One region of the Dactylosporangium sp. CA-152071 genome, then DNA from elsewhere that is predicted to be linked to it. Evidence: riboswitches for the same ligand, from Rfam matches in the RefSeq annotation. Region 1 holds a riboswitch; the other holds the start of a gene.
The links. A riboswitch is a leader RNA that binds a small molecule or an ion and turns the genes downstream of it on or off. The one in region 1 is predicted to bind glycine.
Positions count from the first base shown of each region.

Region 1 (4,980 bases):
ATCGCCCATGCGCACACGCGATCCAGCCACGGGGGAACTACAGTCTCAGCACTCGATGACGGTGACGGCCAGGCCGCCGCGGGCGGTTTCCTTGTACTTCACCGACATGTCGCGGCCGGTGTCGCGCATGGTGCGGATCGCCTTGTCGAGGGTGACCTTGTGGCTGCCGTCGCCGTTCAGGGCGAGACGGGCGGCGTTGATGGCCTTCACGCTGGCGATGGCGTTGCGTTCGATGCAGGGGATCTGGACGAGGCCGCCCACCGGGTCGCAGGTGAGGCCCAGGTTGTGCTCCAGGCCGATCTCGGCCGCGTTCTCCACCTGGGCGGGGGTGCCGCCGAGGACCTCGCACAGGCCGGCGGCGGCCATCGCGCACGCCGAGCCCACCTCGCCCTGGCAGCCCACCTCCGCGCCGGAGATGGAGGCGTTGCCCTTGATGAGGATGCCGATGGCGGCGGCGGTGAGGAGGAAGCGGGCGACGCCGTCGTCGGTGGCGCCGGGGACGAAGCGCGTGTAGTAGTGCAGGACGGCGGGGATGATGCCGGCGGCGCCGTTGGTCGGGGCGGTGACGATGCGGCCGCCGGAGGCGTTCTCCTCGTTGACGGCGAGGGCGTAGAGGTTCACCCAGTCGAGGACCTTCAGCGGGTCGGCGCCGTCGGCGGAGGCCTTCAGGTCGCGGTACAGTGCCGGCGCCCGCCGCGGCACGCGCAGCCCGCCGGGCAGGACGCCGTCGCGGGAGCAGCCACGGTCGACGCACGCCTGCATGACGGACCACAGGTGCAGCAGCCCGGCCCGGGTCTCGGTGTCGGGGCGCCAGGCGCGTTCGTTGGCGTACATGACGGCGCTCACCGGCAGGTCCAGCGAGGCGCACAGGGCCAGCAGCTCGCCGCCGGTCGCGAACGGATGCGGCAGCCGCGTGGTGTCGGGCACGATGCCGGTGTCGCCGACCACGAAGCCGCCGCCGACGGAGAAGTACGTCCGCTCGAGCAGCGGCGCGCCGTCGGCGGAGTAGGCGGCGAACCGCATGCCGTTCGGGTGCTCGGGCAGCGACTTGCGCCGGTGCAGGACGACGTCGTCGTCGACGGAGAACGCGACGGCACGGCCTGTGGCGAGGTGGAGCAGGCCGGTGCGGCGGACGTCGTCGACGCGTTCGTCGGCGGTGTCGGTGTCGACGGTCGCCGGGTCCTCCCCGAGCAGGCCGAGGACGACGGCCTTCGCGGAGCCGTGGCCGTGGCCGGTGGCGCCGAGCGAGCCGAAGAGCTCCGCCCGCACCCGGGCGACCGGCAGCCCGTCCAGTGCCGACGCGAAGCGGCGGGCGGCGCGCATCGGGCCGACGGTGTGCGACGACGACGGGCCGATGCCGACGGAGTACAGGTCGAACGCGCTCAGCGCCACCGGGCTCACCCGACCAGGGCGGCGTAGGCGGCGGCGTCGAGCAGCTCGGGGGCGGCGCCCGTGAGGCGGAGCGTGAAGAGCCAGCCGCGCCGGTACGGGTCGTCGTTGACCGCTCCCGGTTCGGTGGCGATGAGCGGGTTGACCGAGACGACGACGCCGTCGGCGGGCGCGATGAGGTCGCTGACGGACTTCGTCGACTCGATCTCCCCGCACGGCTCGCCGGCGGTGACCAGCGTGCCGACCTCGGGCAGCTGCACGTAGACGATGTCGCCGAGCGCGGACGCGGCGAACGCGGTGATGCCGACGACGCCGTCGGAGAACCACTCGTGGTCACGCGTGTAGGACAGGTGCGACGGGATCGCGGACATGGCGCTCATCTCCGGCTGGTTCGACGACATGACGTTCACTTCGGCGGTGCGACGTAGAAGGGCAGTTGCACGACGGTGGCCTCGACGCTCGCGCCGCGGACGTCGACGGCGAGCCGGGTCCCGGGCTCGGCGAGGGCGGGCGGCACGTACGCCATCGCGACGGGATGGCCTAGGGTCGGCGACAGCGCGCCGCTGGTGACGGCGCCGGCCACCGCGCCGGTCGCCGGGTCGAGCACCTGGTAGCCGGCGCGCGGCGCCCGCCGGGATCCGGTGACGAGCCCGGCCAGGACCTCGACCGGCGCCGAGTCGCGCTGGCGGCGCAGGGCGGCGGCGCCGACGAAGTCGCGTTTGGAGAAGTCGACGAGGCGGGCGAGGCCGGCCTGCAGCGGGGTCCGCCGGACGGACAGCTCGTGCCCGTACAGCGCCATCCCCGCCTCGAGGCGCAGCGTGTCGCGGCAGGCCAGCCCCGCCGGCGTCGGGCCGCGGTCGAGCAGCGCCCGCCACACGGCGACGGCGTCATCGGGGCGGCAGTAGACCTCGAAGCCGTCCTCGCCGGTGTACCCGGTCCGCGCCAGCAGCACGTCCCGCCCGGCGAGCGGGAACGGGCGGATCGCGTAGTACCGCAGCGGCCCCGGGTCGAGGATCGACGCCGCCGAAGGCCCCTGCACGGCGATCAGCGCCCAGTCGGCGGACGTGTCGCGGACGGTGACGTGGAAGCCGTCGGCGTGCTCGCGGAGCATCGCGAAGACGACGGCGGTGTTGGCGGCGTTCGCGACCACCAGGTAGCGCCGGTCCGCGAGGCGGTAGACGACGAGGTCGTCGAGGACCCCGCCGGTGTCGTGGCACAGCATCGTGTACCGGGCGCGGCCCACCTCGATCGCCGACAGCCTGCCGACGAGCGCGTAGTCGAGGAACCGGTCCGCCTCGGCGCCGGTGACCTCGAGCTGGCCCATGTGCGACAGGTCGAACAACCCGGCGGCGCGCCGCACCGCGTGGTGCTCGGCGAGGTCCCCCTGGTAGCGCAGCGGCATGCGCCAGCCGGCGAAGGAGGTGAAGGTGGCGCCGAGATCGCGGTGCACGTCGAAGAGCGGTGTCACGGAGGCTCCCTGGGTCCGGATGCCGTCGCGGACGGCACCCCTGCTGGGTGACCTCCCCGCTCTGTCATCGGAGCCTGAGAGCTTCGCCGCCCGCGACGAGCGGGGCGGTTTGCACCGTGGGCGCAGGACACGGATCGTCCTGACTTTCCAGAGTCGCCTGACCGCGGCGGTACCGATGCCTGAGAGATTCTGGGGAGAACGTTGCTCCTTCGGCGCCTCGGACTGACCGAGGGCTCTCCCGTCGCGGGTCGTGCAGCGCGATATGCGGTTGTGGTCAGGACCGTAAGTCCCGCCGCACCGCCCCGTCAAGCCCGGAAAGTGTTATGACACGAGACCGGAGGGGGTCCGCCAGAGGGTGAACGAACAGACGGGAACGACAGTGGCACAGTCCGACGAGGTCCTCGTGGCGGCGGCCCGCGACGGTGACCGGGCCGCCGTGGAGGCCCTCGCCGCGCGCTACCTGCCGCTGGTCTACTCCGTCGTCGGCCGCGGCGCCGACCGGGACCTCGACGTCGACGACATCGTCCAGGACGCGATGGTCCGCGTCGTGACGGGGGTTTCGACGGTACGGCGGGCCGGGCGCTTCCGGTCGTGGGTGGTGACGATCGCCCTGCGGCAGCTCGCCGACGCCCGTGCGGAGGCCCGCCGGGCCAGGCTGACCCGCGGCGAGGACCAGCCGGACGGCCTGCCCGACACCGCCGACCCGTCGGCGGACCTCGTCGGCCTCGCCGTGCTGCGGCAGGTCCTGGACGTCGAGCAACGGGGTATCGCGGAGGCGGCCCGCTGGCTGGACCCGGCGCACCGCACGGTGCTGTCGCTGTGGTGGCTGGAGGCCGGTGGTCACCTGACCCGCGCCGAGGTCGCCGACGCCCTCGACCTGCCGGCCGCGCACGCCGGGGTGCGGGTGCAGCGGATGCGCGAGCAGCTCGACGTGGCCCGTTCGGTGGTCCGCGCCCTGGACGCGTCGCCCGGCTGCCCGGCGCTGCGCGAGGTCGTGGCCGGCTGGGACGGAGAGCCGGACCCGTTGTGGCGCAAGCGGATCGCCCGGCACGTCCGCGACTGTCCACAGTGCACGGAGCGGTCCCGCCGGCTCCCGGCGGCGGAGGGCCTCCTTGCCGGCCTGCCGCTCCTGGCGCCCCCGCCGAAGGCGGCCGCCGGCGGGTGGGCGCTCAAGGCCTTCGCGCTGGCCGGCGGGGCCGCGGCTCTGGCGCTCGCGCTCGTGATCGGCGTGACGGTGTGGCGGCAGCCCGACGAGCCGCGGCGGGAGGTGCCGGCCGCCCGGCCGCCCGCGACCGCCCAGGCGCCCGCGCCGTCCTCGCCCGCCGCTTCCCCGGCCGCACCGTCCCCGTCCGTGCCGCCGTTCTTCGCCACCGTGCCCGCGGTGCCGAAGGTGGCCGAGTTCGCGCCCGCGGGTGCGGTGCGGCAACAGCAGCGGGTGGCGGGCCGCGACAACGGGCAGAGCACCCGGTACGCCGACCGGTCCGTCTGGATCTTCGACGACACCACGCTCAAGGACCCGTTCGGCTTCCTGTCCAACAGCGGCGCCGCCACGAAGGACCTCGACGCGTCCGACGGCATCGACCTCACCTCCGGCAGCCCCGCCGCCGTCACCGTCGGCGACGTGCTCTACGCGTACGGCGCCTGCACGTACCAAGGCTGCAAACTCGGCAAGGTCGGCCTCGCCGACGTGACGGACCGTCGCAAGTGGACGTTCTGGACGGGCGGCGGCTGGACGGCCGACCCCGCGGCCGGGGCGTTCACGAACGCCGCCGGCGCGGCCGGGCAGACCGTCTTCTACGCCCCGGCGCTGAAGGCGTGGATCAACACGTTCATGCCGTACGGCTCCAACGACGTCATGTTCCAGGTCGGCGGCGCGCCGTTCGGCCCGTGGTCGAAGCCGGTGAAGGCGGCGACCGTCCCGGCGGGCGGCGACGCGGCCAAGTACGACAGGTACTGGACGAGCCCGTCACGCCGCGCGTACTCGGGGTGGCCGAACAGCGCGTAGTCGGTGGCCTTCCCGCCGGCGGTCGTCATCGCCTTCACCGGCTTCGACTTGCCGTAGAACACGAGCACCCGCCCGCGCGCGGGGTCCGCGACGACAGGACCGGGCCAGAACCCGAACT
Region 1 is NZ_JBNJMZ010000002.1:4,066,274-4,071,253, reverse strand. Features, by position in the region: gene ACQEVZ_RS58130 (L-serine ammonia-lyase) at 46-1,392, opposite strand; gene ACQEVZ_RS58125 (glycine cleavage system protein H) at 1,398-1,790, opposite strand; gene gcvT (glycine cleavage system aminomethyltransferase GcvT) at 1,796-2,857, opposite strand; glycine riboswitch at 2,909-3,014, opposite strand; glycine riboswitch at 3,015-3,108, opposite strand; gene ACQEVZ_RS58115 (RNA polymerase sigma factor) at 3,237-4,862, shown strand.

Region 2 (4,980 bases), 3.7 Mb from region 1:
CACATGTCCCGCCCGGTGTCGCCCCGCGAGTGGTGGTAGGCGCGGATCGCGAGCAGGCCCGCCAGCTCGCCCTGCGACCCCGCGTTCGGCTGCAGCGACACCGCGTCGTAGCCGGTGACCTCCGCCAGCCACCGCTCCAGGTCACCGATCAGCTTCCGGTAGCCCTGCGTCTGCGCCGCCGGCGCGAACGGGTGCACGTTGGCGAACTCCGGCCAGGTGATCGGCTCCATCTCCACGGTCGCGTTGAGCTTCATCGTGCACGACCCGAGCGGGATCATCCCCCGGTCGAGCGCGTAGTCCATGTCGGAGAGGCGCTTCAGGTACCGCAGCATCGCCGTCTCCGACCGGTGCGTGGAGAACACCGGGTGGCTCAGGTAGTCGCTGGTGCGGCGCAGCTCGGCCGGCACCACGTCCGCCGTGTCCAGCGCGGTCACGTCGACGTGCGCGAGACCGAACGCGGCCAGCACGTCACGCAGGTGCCCGAACGTCGTCGTCTCGTCGCACGCGATGCCGACCCGGTCGGCGTCGACCTGCCGCAGGTTGATCCCCCGGTCCGCGGCGGCGCCGACGACGTCCTTCGCCTTCCCCGGTACGACGGCCGTCACCGTGTCGAAGAACGCCTCGTGCTCGGTGGTGACACCGCCGGCCCGCAGCCCCGCCGCCAGCCGCACCGCCATGTCGTGCGTGCGGGACGCGATCTCCCGCAGCCCGTCGGGGCCGTGGTAGACGGCGTACATGCTGGCCGTGACCGCGAGGAGCACCTGCGCGGTGCAGATGTTGCTGGTCGCCTTCTCCCGCCGGATGTGCTGCTCACGGGTCTGCAGGGCGAGCCGGTAGGCGGGGGCGCCGTCCGCGTCCTTGGACACGCCGACGAGCCGCCCCGGCAGGGTCCGCTCCAGGCCCTTACGGACCGACATGTAGCCGGCGTGCGGGCCGCCGAAGCCCATCGGCACGCCGAACCGCTGCGCGCTGCCGACCGCGACGTCCGCGCCGAACGCCGCCGGCTCCTGCAGCAGGCACAGCGCGAGCAGGTCGGCGGCGAACGTGACGATCGCGCCCTTGTCGTGCGCCTGCCTGGTGATGTCCGCCAGGTCACGGACCGCGCCGGACGCGCCGGGGTACTGCAGGTGCAGGCCGAAGAACTCCGCCGGCAGCTCCTCGGTCCGCAGGTCCACCGTCTGTACGTCGATGCCGAGCGGCTCCGCCCTGGTCCGGATGACGGCGAGGGTCTGCGGCAGGACGTCGCTGTCGACGACGTACACGTCGGCCTTGACCTTCGACGAGCGCCGCGCCAGGGTCATCGCCTCAGCGGCGGCGGTCGCCTCGTCCAGCAGCGACGCGCCCGCGACCGGCAGCCCCGTCAGGTCCGTGATCACCGTCTGGAAGTTGAGCAGCGCCTCGAGGCGGCCCTGGCTGATCTCCGGCTGGTACGGCGTGTACGCCGTGTACCACGACGGGTCCTCCAGGACGTTGCGCAGGATGACCGGCGGCGTGTGCGTGCCGTAGTAGCCGAGGCCGATCATGCTGACGAGCGTCCGGTTCGCCGACGCGAGGGCGCGCAGCTCCCCCAGCACCTCGGCCTCGGACGCGGCAAGGGGCAGCTGGAGCGGCTGGTGCCAGCGGATCGAGCCGGGGATGGCCGCCGTCATCAACGCCTCGACGGAGTCGTACCCGACGGTCTTCAGCATCGTCGTCTGCTCGTCCGGCGACGGTCCGATGTGCCTGCTGGCGAAACTGGTCATTGGCCACACTCTTTCGGATCCGGGGGTCGGGGCTGCGCACGTCCCTCCCCCTCTGTCGTGTGGCCTCCAGAGGTGCCAACCCGTCGCGGTCCTTCTGCCTGAGAGGTTCCGGGGAGGATTTGCCCCTTCGGCGTCGCCCTGAACTCAGACGATCTCTCCCGCGCGGGTATTGCCGGCGATGCCTAATCTACCGGTTCTTCGACCATGGTCACGCGCCCGTGGTCCACACCACAGCGCGTAGCGCATCCTAGGACGCTAGGTTCATGGCTTACAGCGGGCTGAATTCGCGTCGACCATCAGGAGGCCGGCGTCCACCGCCTCGAAGTCGCTGCCCTTCAGCCCCTTGAGCGCGTTGAGCTGATCGTTGCTCCACCGGTCGTCCTGCGTGCCGGAGAAGAACCACGGCGAGCCGTTGTCGGCGAGGACGGCGCCGTACTGCTTGAGCGCCTGCGCCACCACCCTCGCCTGCGCCGGGAACTCCGCGATGTCGACGGACGCCTTCAGCCGGAACCGGGCACCCATCGGCGGCAGGTTCGCGTCGGCGCTGCTGGACGCCGCGTGCCGGGCGGGCCACACGTACGCGTTCCTCGTGCGCGGCGCGGTGAACCGGATCGCGTGGTCGATCCTGCCCTTGGCGACCTCGTCGGCGCGCGGCAGCCCGGCCAGGATCGACAGGCCCGCGGCGTCCGCCGACGTCCAGCCGGCCTTGCGCAGGTCGTTGCGGCGCAGGTCGAACACCGCCCCGGAGCCGGCCTTCCACGACCCGTCCGCGTTCGGGCGCGCGGCGTACAGCTCGTACACCTTGCAGGCCGCCGTGTCGTGCACGATGACGTGCCGGTCCCCGTCGGCGTTCGGCCCGCCCTCAACCTTGGCGTTGCGCGGGATCGGGTACGGGCCCTTGTCGCTCTCGTCCGCGTACTCGAAGCTGACCTTCACGCCGGCCTGCCCCTGCCCGACCGTCGTGACCGGGATGCCGAACGGCGCGCCGTCGATGAGCCCCGAGCCGAAGTCCGGGTGCGCGTGCGCCTGCGCCCCGATGCTGCCGACCCACGCCGCCGAGTCCCGGTGCACCGGCAGCCTCGACACGTCGGCGTGCCACACGCTGTCCGCGGGGAAGATCGTGCACGCCCCGCTCGGCGCGGACGCGGACCGGCTCGCGGCGCCCAGGCCGCCGGCGCCGGACCCGCCCGTCGCGCCCGTCGCGCCCGTCGTCCCCGAGGCGGGTGCGGCGCTGCCCTTGCCCGGCGAGCTGCATCCGCTGACCGCCAAGACGGCGACGACGGCCAGCGCGGCGCTGCGCTTCAATGATCCTCCTCGGGTCGGCCCCCGATCCTCACGGACCTGCGCGCACAGTACGCGCACCCTGTGTCCGACCCGCAGCGCACCATCGCCGCGCAGCGCCGCCGTGCCGGGTCAGTCCGCCGCGTCGACGGCCAGCTCCCGCACCTCCTGCGGGCAACGGCACGCCGCGGCGAACCTGGCGGCCCACCGGACCGCCTCGGCCCGGTCCGGCACGTCGAGGAGCGCGAACCCGCCGATGTGCTCCTTGGTCTCCGGGAACGGGCCGTCGGTGACCGAACCGTCCGCGGCCACGACCGTCGCGGGCTGCGCCGTCACGCCACCGCCGAACACCCACACCCCGGCGTCGCGGGCGTCCTGCGCCACCTCCTGCGCGGCCTTCGTCACGTCGGGCACGTCCTCCTCGGCGACGTTCATCCACCCCTCGTCGAACGAGACCAGGTAGTGCGGCATCCTGTTCCTCCTCGCCTCCGACGGCCCGTCCGGCCGCCGCTCACCCGTCCTACGAACGACCCGCCCCGGATCCGACAGCCCGCCGCGGCAGATTTCCGTCGGTGCCAGTCCTACACGGTCAGGGCGTGCCGGATCCGTGCCGCTCGACGAGGGACAGCAGTTCGTCGACGGACCACTGGTCGTAGGCGTGCTCGCCGTACTTCGCGGCGAGGACGGTGCCGTCGGGGGCGATGAGGAAGTCGGCCGGGAGGCCGAAACGGCCGCCGGCCGGGGTGAGCGACGGCGGGCGTTCGCGGCCGCGGAGCAGGGCCCAAGTGCTGCGGGCCACGGCGCGCACGATCGTGGGCCAGACGCGGGGGTCGAGCAGGGCGCGGCGGGAGGACTCGACGCCGAACTCGCGGTACAGGCGCTTCTGCGGGTCGGGCACGACCGGGAACGGCAGGTCCGTCACGTGCTCGCGCAGCGCCGCCGCGGTGGAGTGGAACACGACGACCTCGCGGACGCCGGCCGCGGTGATCTCGTCGTGGCGGCGGACGATCGAGCGCAGGTGCAGGTTGCAGACCGGGCAGCCGGCGAAGCGGCGGAACTGCAGGTGCACCAGCAGCGACGGGTCCGGCACAGCGACCGGCTCCCCCACGACGACCTGCAGGCGCCGGGAATCGACGACGAGCATGACACCTCCGCGCGACCGTAAGCGTACAACGTACTCTTACGGGCTAGCGTAGGCGTATGACGTACGCTGTCAAGTGCCATGCCTCGACCGCGATCACTCACATCCGCGCAGATCGCCGCGGCGGCGCTCGCGGTGCTCGACCGTGACGGGCCGGCCGGGCTGACCATGCGCGCCGTCGCCCAGCAGCTCGGCATGGGCACGATGAGCCTGTACCGGTACGTCGCCGACCGCGAGGAGCTCGAAGGCCTCGTCGTCGAGCTGGTGCTCGGCGCCGTGGACCCCGCACCGCCGGAGGGCGGCGGCTGGCAGGAGCGGGTCACCGTCATGGTGGAGCGGGTCCGCGTCGCGGTCGGCGCCCACCCGGCCGTCGTCCCGCTGACCATGACGCACCGGCACCGGTCGCCCGCCATCCTGCGCTGGTCGGAGACGGTGGCCGGCATCCTGGCCGAGACCGTCACCGACCCGGAGCGCAGGGTCGTCGCGCTGCGGGGGCTGCTGTCGTACCTCGTCGGCGCGATCCAGCTCGAGCACCTCGGCCCGCTGTCCGGCCCCGGCACGGCGGCCATCGCCGGGCTCGACCCCGCCGCGTTCCCTCACATGCGGCAGCTCGGCGGGGCGGCCCGTCAGGTCGGCGCCGACGAGGAGTTCCGCGGCGGTCTCGCCCTCCTGCTCGCCGGCATCAGCGGCGGGCCAGGGCCAGCTCGTACGAGGAAGGCGTGACGTTCGGGAAGATGCCCGTCAGCGACCCGACGCCGCAGCGGCGCTGGAGCAGCTCGCCGATCACCGACCGGTAGTCGGTGGTGGCCGTCAGGT
Region 2 is NZ_JBNJMZ010000002.1:412,659-417,638, reverse strand. Features, by position in the region: gene gcvP (aminomethyl-transferring glycine dehydrogenase) at 1-1,742, opposite strand, end outside; glycine riboswitch at 1,819-1,913, opposite strand; gene ACQEVZ_RS42000 (hypothetical protein) at 2,004-3,047, opposite strand; gene ACQEVZ_RS41995 (YciI family protein) at 3,156-3,494, opposite strand; gene ACQEVZ_RS41990 (peroxiredoxin-like family protein) at 3,613-4,167, opposite strand; gene ACQEVZ_RS41985 (TetR/AcrR family transcriptional regulator) at 4,246-4,887, shown strand; gene ACQEVZ_RS41980 (DUF1501 domain-containing protein) at 4,847-4,980, opposite strand, start outside.
Region 2: another riboswitch for glycine. It lies ahead of gcvP (aminomethyl-transferring glycine dehydrogenase); the one in region 1 lies ahead of gcvT (glycine cleavage system aminomethyltransferase GcvT).